One region of the Rahnella variigena genome, then DNA from elsewhere that is predicted to be linked to it. Evidence: predicted binding sites of a transcription regulator. Region 1 holds the regulator's gene; the other holds the start of a gene.

Region 1 (8,105 bases):
ACTGAGGGGGCACTATGAACGATAAACTCGTGGACGGTGCGGATCCTTATTATTATCCCGGCATCAATGTCCTGAAAAACTCTCTCGATATCCGTGAAGCTCACCGGCTGCAACAGGCTGAACTGGCCTTTACGGCGTTACGGGCGGCGGCTATGCCACTCGGCCCGGCGGTTATGGGGTTGCCACATCTGTGTGCCATTCACCTGTCGCTCTTTCAGGATATTTATCCGTGGGCAGGGGAGTTTCGTGAGATCGACATCTACAAGGACGATACCCAGTTCTGCCATTTCGGCTATATCGAAAATGAAGGCAACGCCCTGATGCAGGAGCTTGAGGAAGAGGAGTTTCTGGTCGGATTGCCGCTGGATAAGTTTGCCGAGCGGCTGGCTCACTATTATACCGGCCTGAATTTGTTGCATCCTTTTCGCGAGGGCAACGGGCGGGTGCTGAGAATTTTTGTCGAGCAGCTGGTTATCCACGCCGGGTATGACATCGACTGGTCCAGCATCAGCCGTGAACGCTGGCTGTCCGCCAATAAAACGGCGGTGTTTGGTGATGAAACCGATCTGGTCGCCATCTTCAATGAAGTGATCAGTGAAATCGATGACGAACATTGATGCGCAAGATCAGAGCGACAAAATACTGAAGCCTGTGCTGAAAAATGCGTAGAATTGCCCGGTAAATTTTCGACTTTTACCGGGAACGCTATGCTGCTGCTGATCGACAACTACGACTCCTTCACCTACAACCTTTATCAATATTTTTGCGAGCTGGGCGCTGAGGTGAAAGTGCTGCGTAACGATCAGCTGACGCTGACCGATATAGAGCAACTTGCTCCGTCGCATCTGGTGATTTCTCCCGGCCCCTGCACACCGGATCAGGCGGGTATTTCCCTGCAAGCCATCACGCATTTCTCCACCCGTTTGCCGATCCTCGGCGTGTGCCTCGGGCATCAGGCCATGGCGCAGGCGTTCGGCGCGAAAATCGTGCGGGCGCGTCAGGCTATCCACGGTAAAACATCGCCGGTGCGACATACCGGCCAGAGCGTATTTACCGGGCTGAATAATCCGCTGACTGTCACCCGCTACCATTCGCTGGTGGTGGCGCCCGAAACGCTGCCGGACTGTTTTGACGTCACCGCCTGGACAGAGCGCTACGGCGAGCGCGATGAAATCATGGGCATCATGCACAAAACCTTGCCGCTGCACGGGGTGCAGTTTCACCCGGAAAGCATTCTGAGCGAGCAGGGGCATCAGCTTCTGGATAATTTCCTTAAAATCTAACCGTTTAATTCCTCGTTAACATCGCTGCAAAAATTACTTACCCATCAGGTGCGATTTCTGTTTGCCTGCGTGTGATTTTTTATGCATATTTTATGATTATATTTTCACATCACTATCAGTAAGGGCGAAGGGTTATGGCAGAAAAATCAGCGGTAGATCGGGGTACGTTCGACAAAGTGATTTTGCCGGTTTATTCACCTGCGAAATTTATTCCTGTTAAAGGTAAAGGCAGTCGTGTCTGGGATCAGCAGGGCACCGAATACGTTGATTTCGCTGGCGGCATCGCGGTGACGGCGCTCGGACATTGCCATCCGGCACTGGTAAAAGCGTTACACGAACAGGGCGAAACCCTGTGGCATGTCAGCAACGTGTTTACCAACGAACCCGCGCTGCGACTGGCTCAGAAGCTGATCGACGCGACCTTTGCAGACCGCGTATTTTTTGCCAACTCCGGCGCTGAAGCCAATGAAGCTGCTTTTAAACTGGCGCGTTATTACGCTTCCCATCGCCACAGCCCGTACAAAAGTAAGATCATTGCTTTCCATAACGCTTTCCATGGCCGCACATTGTTTACCGTTTCTGTCGGCGGTCAGCCAAAATATTCCGACGGCTTCGGCCCGAAACCGGCTGACATTGTCCACGTGCCGTTTAACGATCTGGACGCGGTAAAAGCGGTCATCGACGATCACACCTGTGCGATCGTTGTCGAACCCGTTCAGGGTGAAGGCGGAGTCACTCCGGCTACTAAAGAGTTCCTGCAAGGGCTGCGCGAGCTTTGCGATAAACATAATGCGCTGCTGGTACTGGACGAAGTACAAAGCGGCATGGGGCGCAGCGGTAAGTTGTTCAGCTATATGCATTACGGCGTGACGCCGGATATCCTGACCACCGCCAAAGCGCTGGGCGGCGGCTTCCCGGTTTCCGCCATGCTGGCAACCGAAGAAGTGGCCTCGGTGATGGAACCGGGCAAACACGGCACCACTTACGGCGGTAACCCGCTGGCCTGCGCCGTCGCTGAAGCCGCACTGGATATCATCAATACGCCAGACGTGCTGGCCGGTATCAACGAGCGTCGCGAGAAATTTATCAGCGCGCTGGAGGCCATCAATCAGAAATATCACATCTTCAGCGAGTTCCGCGGTCAGGGTTTGCTGATTGGCGCTGAGCTTTCCGACGCGTTTAAAAATCGTGCAGGCGAATTCCATGCCGCCGCCGCCGAATTCGGCCTGATGATGCTGGTCGCCGGACCGAACGTCATGCGGTTTGCGCCCTCACTGGTGATTGATTTCGCTGATATCAGCGAAGGGATGGAAAGATTTGAGAAAGCAGTGGGGAAAGTTTGTGGGGGGTGAGCCCCACGGCCCTATCTTTGCAACTGACTGAGTAAATTTCGGTTTTTCAATAACGGTTATCACAAGGCCTTGTGTGCCGAAACCGAGCAGAGGGGAAAGGCTTTTCCCCTCTGCACTCCCCTCGCTTTTTCACTGCGCGCTGCCGCGGGTATGACGGACATGTTCTGACGCATCAGTGTGTGGCGCAAAATGTCATCGCTCCCCGATTCCCGAATTTCAGGATTCGAGCCTCAAGTCTCGAACCATTCATTCGGTGCCATTTTTGAGCACGCCAATCAACTTATCTAAAAGATAAAAACGGTCAGCCGTTGAATTTAAGATCTCACGGGCGAATCAGAAATCTTGCTGAACGGAGCGGCTTCGAGACCCAGGGCTCGAAGACCGAGAGAAGGAACCGCAAAGCGGCAAGATTTCCAGCCTGTCACTGTGGTTGCTGAAACATAGCCAGCGAGCGGAGCGCGTGTTGAAAAAGCGAGGAGGAATCCAAAGGAGGAAAAGCATTTTCCTCCTTTGGGCGGTTTCGGCGCAGCGCGTTAAGTGATCCCCGTACTTGAGAAACCGAAATATTCTCCGGTCTGCTTCAAGCCGCCAGTACACGGCATCCGTACTTAAGAAACCGAAATATTCTCCGATTAGCTTTAAAAAGCAGTCTGGCTGTAAGCCAGTAAAAAGGGGATTTAAAAGGGGCAATCCCCTTCACGTTCACGCCTTCCGCGTCAACCAGATCCCATGATGTGGCCTCTGCTTCCACGCCAGTGACGAAATAGTATGCATCACGCTGAGATGTGAAATCACACGCCGCAGATGGCGTTCCATCTCGGTCAGGGGCATATCAGGATGCAGTTCCGGTGCATTGATCAGCGTGTTCTCATTGCCCGGCCCGTCATAAAGCAGTCGCTGCTGACAACTTTGCAACGCAATTTCACAGGTCTGTAAATACTCCGTCGCCAGTTTCTCCGGCAGCATGTAATGCTCGCGGGCGAGAATGGTCATTGCGTTGATGTGCTCGACAATGAACTGGCTGTGCGTCACCCACAGGCGCATATCCGCCAGATAATGCGAGTTAAAGCCGGGCTCCTGCATCGCCTGATTCAGTGACGTGAAAAGCTTGTTGTGCGCCTGATTGACCTGCATGCGGGTGTAAGCAAGCTTCGAGGTATCCGGATTTTCCTCAAGCAGTAAGCGGATAGCATCCTGATAGGTTTCCAGCGCCTGGTGCGCGTTCTGACGCAGTAATCCGCTCTGCCATTGCGGCCACAGCCAGATGGTGCCGCCGAACGCCAGCGCGCAGCCGATCAGCGTATCCACCAGCCGCGGTACCAGAAAATGCACGCCGTTCATCGCCAGCAGTTGCAGGGTATATACCGCCGTCACGGTCATGCCGACCATCGCCAGCCCGTAGTTTTTACGCAGCACCGTATACGACACCAGCGTGACGATCAGCATACACATCAGCGTGATGCCTTCGGGTAATTCCAGCTTCAGCAAACCGGCGGCAATCAGCAATCCGGCCAGCGTGCCCAGCGCACGGTGCTGGATCCGCACGCGCGTGGCGTTATAACCGTTCTGACTCACCAGCATGATGGTCAGCAAAATCCAGTAGGGCTTGGGCAGATTAAAGAACAGCCCCAGGCTGCTGCCAATCGCCAGAATGATCCCCAGACGGGCGGCATTGCGCAGGGCGACAGATTTGAAGGAAAGATAGCTTTTCAGCGCCGGCCAGAAGGGTAAACGCGGCTGAGTGTTCATCAGGTCACGTTTGTACAACGGGCGCTGTGTCCGCAGCAGGCGTGCAATGCGGCTGAAGTGGTAGTAGCAAAACTGGCCGACCGGATTCTCAGGATTGCGCGCGGCGATTTTCTCCAGCGCGGCCAGCTCGTTGGCCATCGTAAACCGTTCGGATAAACGGTGATAAAGAATGTCGTCGGCGATGACCCGCAGACGGGCGGAAATCACCTGCGCATTACGGCGGATAACCGCTTCGGCGTGGCTTTCTTCCACCAGCTTCTGCACTTCTTCCGGCTGATGCAGGCTCACCGTGATGTGCTCCTGCAAATCAAGCGCGACCTGAAAACGCTGAAACAGTCTTTTATGGTGATGATGATGGCCGTGTTGCGGCAGCATGTGCAGTTGCTGATAGAGCAGGGCAATCAGGTCGATGACCTGCTGCTGGCGCGTCAGCAACGGGGGTAACGCGGTTTCAGGATCGGTGTGTTGCGTCAGCAGGCTGTATTTAGCTTCGAAGTAATCCGCGAGTTGCAGATAGAGCTGGCTGAGCGTTTCGCGCATCGGCTGTTCTTCCGATATGCGAAACCACGCCCAGTTAAATAATCCGTACCAGGCCGTACCGGCGGCGAAAAGCACCGGCGCCTGCCATATCGGGCGAACGCCGACCATACTCAGTGTAAAGATGGTCGCCACCAGCGCGCCGGGCAACAGCCGCGCATGCAACGGGCTGATTTCGCCGGTTACGCCAAGCAGTAATGCCAGCGACAACATGATGAGTGGCAGGGGAATGTGCCAGCTTTCCAGCATCACTTGCAGCAGAATGCTGCTCATGGCAAAGAGCGTTCCGCCAATTATCAGGCGTTTGAAAAAGCGTTTATGCGGAGTATCCAGGCCCGCGACGTTGCAGCAGGCAGGACAAAGAGAGAACAGCAGCCCCATTTGCAGATTGCCGAACAACCAGCAGATACCAACGGGCAGGCACAACACCAGCGTCTGGCGCAGCGCGTAGTTAACTTCCGGATGGTAAAACAGTCTTCGCCATAGCGTCATGGATAAAGCTTAGCCCATAAAAAAGGCGCGACAGTGTTCTGCCGCGCCGATTTTTAAGGGATTAACGTGTGCCGTAAACGACAATCGTTTTACCGTGTGCCGAGATCAGACTTTGATCTTCCAGCATTTTGAGAATACGTCCGACTGTTTCACGTGAACAACCGACGATTTGGCCGATTTCCTGACGGGTGATCTTGATTTGCATCCCGTCCGGATGGGTCATCGCATCAGGCTGTTTAGCCAGATTAAGCAGAGTTTGAGCGATACGCCCTGTTACGTCGAGGAAGGCCAGGTTGCCGACTTTCTCTGACGTCACTTGCAGACGGTTTGCCATCTGCGCGGAAAGACGCATCAGAATATCCGGGTTAACCTGAATCAGCTGGCGGAATTTTTTATAAGAAATTTCAGCCACTTCACAGGCAGTTTTTGCACGAACCCACGCACTACGTTCCTGACCTTCTTCGAAGAGTCCCAGCTCGCCGATGAAGTCACCTTGGTTAAGGTAGGACAGTATCATTTCTTTGCCTTCTTCATCCTTGATAAGGACAGCAACTGACCCTTTCACGATGTAGTAAAGCGTTTCGGCTTTTTCACCCTGGTGAATCAGCGTACTTTTAGAAGGATACTTATGTATATGACAGTGAGACAGGAACCATTCGAGAGTCGGGTCTGTTTGTGGCTTGCCGAGAACCATTTGCTATTATCCTCTGTTGTTATCGCTGCCCAAAATCACAGGGCTCAGAGTTCCCTGTATGGCACTTCAAAATCAAAAGCGCCCTTTCAGCATATAACTCCCCAGAAATGCTGCAAGCGGGTGTCGGAGTGAAACAGCCTGATTATTGCCGTTATCACCGTGGGTTCTGTTCTTAAACCGCGAAAACCGTCACCGCAATTCACTGGAAAGTATGTTTCGGCTTTGTTTGTAGCACAGGTTTGCAATGCTGTCTTCTGTTGTCTCGCTTCAGCATGATGGCGATCGGGTTACGTTGCCAGATTTTAGGTGAAAGGGTACTCTGGGAGCGGAATTCGACGAGTTTATTCACCGGGAGAATAGTTCATGCACGCACGCGTAAAATGGGTAGAAGGGCTGACGTTTTTAGGCGAGTCAGCGTCAGGCCACCAGATTTCTATGGATGGTAATGCGGGCGATAAAGCACCCAGCCCGATGGAAATGCTGCTGATGTCCGCAGGCGGTTGCAGCGCGATTGATGTGGTGTCTATTTTGCAAAAAGGCCGTAACGACGTGCGTGATTGTGAAGTCAAGCTGACCTCACAACGCCGCGAAGAAGCGCCGCGCCTGTTCACGCACATCAATCTGCATTTTATCGTCACCGGTAAAGATCTCACCGATAAGATTGTTGAACGTGCCGTCAGCCTGTCTGCGGAAAAGTATTGCTCGGTGTCCCTGATGCTCGGCAAAGCGGCGACCATCACGCACAGCTTTGAAGTGATCAGCGTCGAATAAGTTACGACCAGTCATACGCGTGGCACTGGCTGCGCAATAAATCCAAAAATCGCCGCGCGGCAAACGTCAGCGGCGATTTTTGCGAGTAAAGCACACAGTATTCTGCCTGCGGCAGGGTATCGATATTGAGCATACTCAGCCTGTCTTCCAGCCCGAACGGCGCTTTCATCGCCCGCGCCACAATGGTCAGATAATCAGACTGCAACACCATATTTAGCCCGCACACCACCGAATCTGTATGCACCGGCATTTCCGCTGCCGGCTGATGAAATCCTCCCATCGATAACCTGATTTGCTGGTAATACCCCATATCCGTTTCGGGCAACAGCCAGCGCGCATCTTGTAATTCTTCGAAGGTCGTGGCGCCCGCCAGCGGATGTCCACGCCGGGCGATAACGCAGAAAGGTGCGCTGAACAGTGGCTCACGTACCAGATCTTCCAGCGGAAATCCCGGCCCGGCGGTACCGACCGCGAAATCCAGTTTCCCTTCGCGCAGTGCAGGTAATAACGTGGAAAGTTGCCCTTCTTTGATCAGCAGTTTGGACTGCGGAAACTGCGTCTTAAATTCTCCTGCCAGTCCGGGAAAAACCGTCAGCGCCAGCAGCGATGAAAATCCAATGGCGACGGAGCCCTGCGAATATTGTTCGATCTGGCGAATTTCATCGGCGGCGCGCTCAAGCTCTTCGAGGATAAATTGCATACGCTGTGCAAATGCCCGCCCCGTTTCGGTCAGCGTCATCCCCTGATTGCCACGCACGATCAGCTGCGTATCGAGCGTTTGTTCCAGTTCACGCAATGTTCTGCTGACCGCCGGTTGTGACTGATTCAACGCCCGCGCCGCGCCGCGAATACTGCCGCTGCGGATAACCTGCTGGAAAACCTTCAGTTGCTGTAATTTCGGCAAATAGCGCATCACGATCCCTATCAGTAAAAAGCATCACCCGCCCAAAAATTGCATCTTATGGTCACGCTGTAAAGCTGATAGCGTCAGGATCGCGAAAAATAATATGTTGTTATTCAGTTGATTACGTGATGCATGTCGCATTTTACGATTCATCCGGCAGTGAGAAAATCTGACGTGGTGATAACAAAAAGGGATATCCGCTATGAAAAGTCGTTCCCTGATGATCTTCCTGCTATTTGTCGGTTATGCCGTGGTGTATATCGATAAAACAGTGATGGGTTTTGCGCTGCTGCCCATCGAGCGCGAATTTAATCTGCAACCTG
Region 2 (8,105 bases), 1.0 Mb from region 1:
TTACATCCCGCGCCATTCGCCACATCCACGATCGCCTGCGCCAGATCTTCGGACAGCTGATAAGTTGGCATAAATGCACCGGAACCGACTTTAACATCCATCACCAACGCATCCAGACCTTCGGCCAGTTTTTTGGCGAGGATCGAAGCAGTGATCAGCGGAATAGAGTCAACGGTTGCGGTGATATCGCGTGTCGCGTAAAAGCGTTTATCCGCCGGTGCCAGCGAGCTGGTCTGGCCGATTATAGCCACGCCGACGTCCTGAATGATGCTGCGGAAACGGCTGTCATCCGGGAAAATATCAAATCCAGGAATAGCTTCGAGTTTATCGAGCGTACCGCCGGTATGACCGAGGCCACGGCCTGAAATCATCGGGACATAACCGCCGCATGCCGCCACCATCGGGCCAAGCATCAGGGAGGTCACATCACCTACGCCGCCGGTCGAATGTTTGTCGACAATCGGACCGTTCAGATTGAGGCTTTTCCAGTCGAGCACGGTCCCTGAATCACGCATCGCCATGGTCAGCGAAACACGTTCTTTCATGGTCATGTCGTTGAAATAGATAGTCATTGCCAGTGCGGCAATTTGTCCTTCAGAAACCTGACTGTCACGAATACCATTAATGAAGAAACGAATTTCTTCGTCGCTTAAAGGCTGACCGTCACGTTTTTTACGAATAATTTCTTGTGCGAGAAACAAGGTATCCCCCTGCCTGAGCTGAACGCTAAATGTGAACGCCAGTACCGGACGCTGTAAAACAGCGCCACGGCACAGGCATAACAACAGTGATTAATAGCTGCTGGTGGCTTTCTGGCCAGCGTGACCCAATGTGGTCAGCAGGCTTGCCAGCAGGCTGGAAGCACCGAAACGGAAGTGACGTGCGTCAGCCCATTCACGGCCCAGCAGGCGGTCAGCCAGTGCCAGATATTGCGCAGCATCTTCAGCGGTTTTCACGCCACCGGCCGGTTTGAAACCAACGGCTTTGCCGACGCCCATTTCAGCAATCACGCTCATCATCAGTTCAGCGCTGTGCAAAGTGGCGTTTTCAGGCACTTTACCGGTAGAGGTTTTGATGAAGTCAGCGCCCGCTTTAATCGCGATCTCGGAGGCTTTGCGGATCAGTGCATCTTGCTTCAGTTCACCGGTTTCGATGATCACTTTCAGCAGAACGTTGGCCGCAGCACAGGCTGCTTTGCACTGTTTGACCATCTCAAAACCGATCTGCTCGTTACCGGCGATCAGTGCGCGGTACGGGAATACCACGTCAACTTCATCGGCACCGTAAGCGATCGCCGCGCGGGTTTCTGCCAGCGCAATATCAAGATCATCGTTACCGTGCGGGAAGTTAGTCACAGTCGCAATGCGGATATCAGGCGTACCTTGCTCACGCAGAGTTTTGCGGGCAACAGGAATAAAACGAGGATAAATACAGACAGCAGCGGTGTTACCTGCCGGGCTTTTCGCCTGGTGACAAAGCGCGATCACTTTTGCATCAGTGTCGTCTTCGTTCAGGGTGGTTAAATCCATCAGGTTCAGCGCACGTTGCGCTGCGGCGGTTAAATCGGTCATATAACTCTCCAACAATTTTCAATTCCAGCGACCGGCCAGAACTGAGCATACAGTCATGAATTCGTTCCGGCGGAGTCCGACGGGAAATGAATTCTGCACGGTTGGCGAGCGGACTTGGTTCCTTGAAGATAGCGTGCGTAAGCAGCGTGTCGTGGCTTACGCGGCAACTGAGATCCTTCTCACCGCGCTTTGATTGGCTGACGCCAAGTCGTTGTGACTATTTGAACACGTCACATCAGGTTCCTGTGTGCAGTATTTCACACAAAATGAAAACCGTTTGCAACGTTGCTTAGTGAAATGAGATCTAAATCACATTTCACTGGCGTTATGCTCAGTATTTGGTCCAGATAAGAGTGTATACCCGATTCATGACAAACGGAGTGCGCACGGATATACAGCGATCACCGACCGGCGATCTTACGAGTGATGTTATAATAATAACATTTTAAAGAGAACATAAATTACATAGCCTGAAGAAACCCTTTTACAGGAAAGCATGAAAGGAAAATGATAATGTTATTTAAATCACAAAATCAGGAGGGGATGGATTAGAAAGCGGATAAATTGAAGATACGACGGGTGTTGTCCAGCAATTCGGCGGCAATCTGTTCAGGGGTTTCACTGCGCAGGCTGCACAGTATGTCGAACACGTTAGCAGCACGCTCCGGACGATTGGGCTGACCCTGAAAACCCTGCAACGGCATATCCGGCGCATCGGTTTCCAGAAGCAAAGAAGAAAGCGGTAATTGCGCCATCACCTGACGGGTTTTCTGCGCGCGTTCATAACTGATAGTGCCGCCCACACCTATCGCGAAACCCAGTTTGATAAACGCCTGCGCCTGCGAAAGACTGCCCGCAAAACCATGTACCACGCCGGTAGCAGGCAATTTAGCCTGCCGTAACATTGCCGCCAGCTGATCGTGACTGCGCCGCGAATGCAGAATCACCGGCAGCATTGCGCGCTTTGCCATGGCGAACTGCGCTTTCAGCAGCCGCTGTTGTTGCTCAAATCGCGGCGTTTCCATGTATAAATCCAGCCCGATTTCACCGACCGCCACCAGGTGCGGATCCCGGTGAGTCAGCAATGAATCCAGTAATTCCAGGCAACTGTCTTTGTGCTCGCTGATATAAAGGGGATGCAAACCCAGCGCCGCGTGCAGCTGCGGGAATTTTTTTGCCAGTGAGAGAATGCCGCGAAAACGATCTGACGTAACCGACGGAACGATGATCTGCCGGACGCCCGCTTCTCCGGCGAGACGCAAACTTTCGGCTTCCGCACCGGTAAACGGCGGAAAATCGAAATGGCAGTGCGTATCGGCGAAGGTATGACTCACAACTTATCACCCTCACTGGCGGGATAGGTTTCTGATGCACCGTTTTCTACCGGTGGCATATCAGATGCCACACGTTTCGGCTGCGGATCATGAACCAGGTTATCTTTGAAGGCGGCCGGACGCACAACGCCGCCGTCGGCGACCATATCCGTCAGCACGGCGGGATCCAAAATGATCTGCTCCACCGTGCTGGCTGAAGCAGCCAGCGGGATCACGTTTTCTGGTTCGTCCTGCGGTATGACAACCCGCTGAGGGCGACGTGTCACGCGGGGTTCAATGTGCGGATAAGGCCGTTCATTTTCACGCGGCAACAGCCAGTGCGCCGCAGCTGACAGGAAATAACGCCCGCAGCGGCGCCCAAGATGGTAATCCTGATTCAGCGCGGGCAGACGACTGCCCAGCGCGTGGCTGGCTAAAGGTTTTGGCGGGAAGATTTCAAAAATACGCACATCGTCCGGCGGATTCTCGATGAACTGCTGGATGCGGTGATAGCTTTCTTCGTGATGCTGCATCATGCGCACCAGCTGTTGCAGGCTGCTTTCGCTCAGCCATTGCTCCATGCGTTTCATCCATTGCGGCGTATAGAACATCGCCGAGGGAACGGTGCGGATCACCACAATCGTATCGGCGCCACGGCGATAAGCTTCCTCAACCGGGATCGCATCGCTGATGCCGCCGTCCTGATAACTCACGCCATCAAGATCGACGCCCATACGGTAAAAGCCCGGAATGGCGCTGGAGGCTTTGATCACCGGCAGCCAGTTATCGCGCGTCGGCGCAAAGTAACTGGCTGAATAATCATCACTGCGGCAGGCGCACATCAGAAACTCACGCCCGTCGATCAACAGCTTTTCAGCAGTTTCCATCGCCAGCGGCATGTTTTTGGCCGTTTGTTCCACCAGCCAGTCGAGATCGATAAGGTGCCCGCCGCGCACAAAACGCAGAGGATTGAAAAAGTCGGGGCTGGTGGTATAGCGGGTAATGACTCTTCTGGCATAACCAGGTTGTCCGCAGACAAAAGCAGAGAGATTTTGTGCGCCGGCAGACGTGCCCAGATATAAATCAAAGGGATTAAAGCGCGCGCGTTGAAACTCATCCAGCACACCAGCTGTAAAAATGCCCCGCTGTCCGCCGCCTTCGCACACCAGTGCTATTTTGCCGGGTGTATAAGGTTTATACGCCAGTGGTTCTATGTTCCCCAGCGTGACAGGTATTCTGTATCCCAACGGGCTATCCTCACAAAATCGGCCTCACTCAGCGGCCTTCATTTCTGAGCATACCTTGTCTGACTGATTTACGTGAAATTCTTGCCAAATTTCAGCGATAAAATCGTTACGTCCTGTTAACAGCCAGATCGCACATAAAAAGAATCGCCCCCTTCATTGAAGGGGGCGATGTCATTCATTAACACTTTTTGGCATCAAATCATTGATGCGGTCAGAGTCGTTTACGACCGGTAAACAGGCTGACCAGGAACAGAATGATACCGACTACGAAGACGATTTTTGCAGCCCAGGCAGCTGTACCCGCCAAACCACCGAAACCGAGAGCCGCCGCGATTAACGCGATGATTAGAAAAATAATGCCCCAACGAAACATAAGCTTCTCCTTTATACCCTATTTTCACTTTGCCAGTTTAAAAGGTGGTGCCCCGCTTCGGGCCGGACTCACTGTTAAACATCTGCCTTTTGACACTTTATCTCCCGACCGTATGCCGGGAACAAAAACTTCTTACTTAATAAAGGTAGTCGAAAAATTAAAGTGTTAGAGCTTCTGACACGATATTTTTCCGAAATCAGGCAAATCTTATCCGTCCCGAATATTCAGCGGGCAACACAAATATTGTTATGCGTTATTCAAAAGATGAGGCGCCCGCCCGTGAGAAGGCGCCTTGTACTTCAGGTCTTGTACTACAGGTCTTGTACTACAGGTAGAGCAGAATATCGTTACGGTGCGACTTTCAGGTCATTTTTGACGCTTTTCACGCCATCAACGGTTTTCGCAACGCTTTCAGCACGGTCAGACTGTGCCTGGTCTTTCACTGCACCGGAAAGCTGTACTACGCCGTCGGTGGTTTCAACTTTTACATTACGTGAAGGGACAATGTCATCGGCCAGCAGTTTTGCTTTCACAGACGCTGTTGTTGCGCTGTCGCCCGCATAGCCTTTCACGCTCTGGTCTTTGCTGTCTTTAGTGTGCAGTTTGTCACTGACAGATTTCACACCTTCAACTTTAGTTGCGGCGGCAACCGCCTGCTCAGCTTCAGCCTGTGAACCAACGAAACCGCTCAGCGTAACGACGCCTGCATTGGTGGTCACGGAAATGTCGCTGCTTTTGATGGCTTTATCATCCACCAGTGCACTTTTTACTTTCGCTGTGATGGCGCTGTCGCCCATGTAGTTATCAACTTTCTTCATGGAGCTATCGATTTTTGCACCTGCGCTATCTGTAGTCGTCGCAGCCAGAGCGCTGCCGCTCATCAGTGCGGTACCCAGTACTACGGCCATCATGGAATAGGCAAATTTAGAGTTTTTCATCGATTTCTTCCTTTCGGTTTATAAGCCTTGATTTCGGCTCTGTACGTCACATTCTTGGTGACGCCTTCTAACAAATTGTATTGCTGCTGTTTTTACTGTCCTTGTAGCAGAGTACATCGTTTTATTCTGGCTTTTAACTGCCTTGCGATATAACTCTCTGTTGAGTGACTTTAATGCAGTGCTTTAAGCCACCATTTCCTGAACACACATTTAATATAGTCAAGAATGATCAAATGTGTAGGAAGATCGTCGAATAGGGACCCTAATGCAGACAAGTCCGAAGGTTTCCCCCTAAATCTGCACAAAATATCGGCATAGTGATAAGAAATATCTGGAGGCTGACACGCGTCAGATAAAAAAATGGCTCCTGTAAAAGGAGCCATTTGGCATTATTGGGTTAAAAATTTGCTCTAAAAATCAGACTTAGGTTTTAGATTACTGCTTGTCCCATGCATCCTGCCAGTTAGTACCGGTGGCTGGCGCATAAGCCCAGGCCGCCTGACCACACCAGCCAGAGTATGGGAAAGGTTTGCACTGATAGATGCTGCCATCACTGCCTAATACTTTAGTACCCGCCACGTATTTCTCGCTGCTTTCCGGGTAAACATAGTCGTAACCTGCCGCCGCCGCTTTAGCTTTTACCAGAACCGTGGTGGTCGCGGTATCCGTTAAACCGGTGTTATCGGTCACGGTCACGTCAACAGTGAAGCGTGTATCAACTGTCACTTGTGGTGCATTGATGACTTCAGTATTGGATGCTGCACCCTGAGCCGGTGCAACTGGTAATCCAGCCGGATTAGTCCACTGATAATGTAAATCAGCAGCCTGCGTATCCGGATCGGTCACTTTTGCTGTCAGTGTCAGCGATTCACCTGAAGTCACGGTATACGTAGATTCAAGGGTAACGGACGGTGCGACAGGTTTAGAGGCATCAATCACATTCACGCTGGTTTGCGCCGTGGTGCTGCCTTCGCTGTCACTCACTGTCAGAGAGAAGGTGTACACCGCATTGGTCACCGGTTGCGCCACGCTGAATGTCGCTTTAGCTGAATTGCTGTTTTGCAGCGTCACTGCCGGGCCGGAAACTTGTTTCCACTGATAAGTCAGGCTGTCGCCGTCTTTATCGGTACTGGCCGAGCCATCCAGTGTAATCACGCCGATGCCGTTAACTTGCTGAGCCATACCCGCATTCGCGACCGGTGGTGTATTGGTTGCTACCGGTGCGACTGAACCGCTGGTGATTGGCGCAAAGATTTGGCTGTAAGCATAGAGCGGAGCCTGTTCCGGTGTCATACCACTGTGTTCTGCGGAAACTTGCCCAGAAACACCCGGCTGATCGCGAGCCATAGACCATGCGCCAATCATACCCAGGCCATAATCTTTCGCCTGCTGGTAAACGAGACGGGCATCAGAAAGATAGAACACTTCACCCTGCACGTCGTTATAGCCGATCATCGGGGTCGTCCCCAGCATGGCGTAAACCTGCGCCGCGCTCTTCTCAGGGTATAAACCTTTCACCTGAGCAAAAAGATTGTCGATAGCCGACGTCGCACATTTGCCATGGATATTCTGGCCTTCAGTATTGGCTGACTGGCATTGAATGTTGCCGTAGTCCATCGCCATCACGTTTACACCAGTAAGCACCACGCCCTGATCTTTGGCATCCTGCAACACTTCCATCCCTTCATGGGTCAGACCGGTTGGCAGAACAGGCAAGGTATACCAGATACCGATGTGACGGCCTTCGGCAGCCCAACGATCCTGCACCAATTTGACGGCAGCATTACGACGCTGAACAGACTCTTTATCCGCCAGCCAGTTGCCTTCGATATCGAAATCAAGCACCTGAAGATTAAGGTTCTCAACGATATCGTAATAATGCTGTGCCAGATCATTCACGTTATTACAGGCCGCGGCCAGTGGTGCATTGTTCGCGCCGCCGATCGATACCATGATATCGCCCCCCGCTTCGCGCAATGCTTTGATTTTGCTGTATTGCGCATAGTTGGTGACGCTGTAAGCAGTGCCCCATGTCGGTACACAGGTATTAGCATCTTTAGCGACCATAAAGGCCATGGTGAAGTGGTTAACGTTCTGGTTTTTCGCCAGACCTACCAGGTCAGGCTGCATGTTTAAGGTAAAATCGACATATGGCGCATAGAACTGGGCAGGCCATGGATTCTTCGGCGTACCCACTCGCTCTTTAGTGCCGCTCCAGTCCATATAAACAGCCCATGGGGTAACATCGTCTGGTTTCACTTTCTGAACGATGACAGCAGACTGATAATTCTTGCCGTTATATTTCACCAATGAATTAGCAGGATATAATGTATTGATATTCAACCTTGGCGCGTTATCAATTTGATCCTGAGAATAAGATTGTACTGCACCTAACGGTTTCCACGGATGGCCGTTATTTCCCTCAGGGTTTTGATTGGCTGCCAGAGACGGATCATTATTAACGGTGTAGAACAGAGCTTCATACATCACGCCGTCTTTCTGAACTTTATCACCCTGATTATAGGTTGTGCTGCTGCTCCAGACCGGCGTCGGCGCATAAGCTACCCACGGGTTATTTTCTGCTGGTGCGAAACTGTGTGCAGGCGTTGCTTTAGACGTTTTGTACGTCATGCCATTTGCCAGGACAATATCACCGGCTAAAT

Evidence for each region. Region 1 encodes CRP, which controls carbon source genes, mostly activating them, when cyclic AMP is high. Its sites were predicted from a motif close to ATGTGANNNNNNTCACAT; they were not measured.
Region 2: the regulator CRP is predicted to act here: its motif matches at 1,817-1,834, upstream of deoC (deoxyribose-phosphate aldolase).

The regions. Positions count from the first base shown of each region.
Region 1 covers NZ_NSDJ01000001.1:358,333-366,437, reverse strand. The annotation lists gene CKQ54_RS01845 (YhfG family protein) at 1-25, shown strand, start outside; gene CKQ54_RS01840 (putative adenosine monophosphate-protein transferase Fic) at 15-617, shown strand; gene CKQ54_RS01835 (aminodeoxychorismate synthase component II) at 708-1,283, shown strand; gene argD (bifunctional acetylornithine/succinyldiaminopimelate transaminase) at 1,418-2,635, shown strand; gene CKQ54_RS01825 (YccS/YhfK family putative transporter) at 3,338-5,413, opposite strand; gene crp (cAMP-activated global transcriptional regulator CRP) at 5,475-6,107, opposite strand; gene CKQ54_RS01815 (OsmC family protein) at 6,471-6,878, shown strand; gene CKQ54_RS01810 (LysR substrate-binding domain-containing protein) at 6,880-7,791, opposite strand; gene CKQ54_RS01805 (MFS transporter) at 7,985-8,105, shown strand, end outside.
Region 2 covers NZ_NSDJ01000001.1:1,387,991-1,396,095, reverse strand. The annotation lists gene deoA (thymidine phosphorylase) at 1-701, opposite strand, end outside; gene deoC (deoxyribose-phosphate aldolase) at 792-1,571, opposite strand; gene CKQ54_RS06450 (TatD family hydrolase) at 2,120-2,905, opposite strand; gene CKQ54_RS06445 (patatin-like phospholipase family protein) at 2,902-4,131, opposite strand; gene CKQ54_RS06440 (DUF1328 domain-containing protein) at 4,343-4,504, opposite strand; gene osmY (molecular chaperone OsmY) at 4,852-5,442, opposite strand; gene CKQ54_RS25965 (PKD domain-containing protein) at 5,878-8,105, opposite strand, start outside.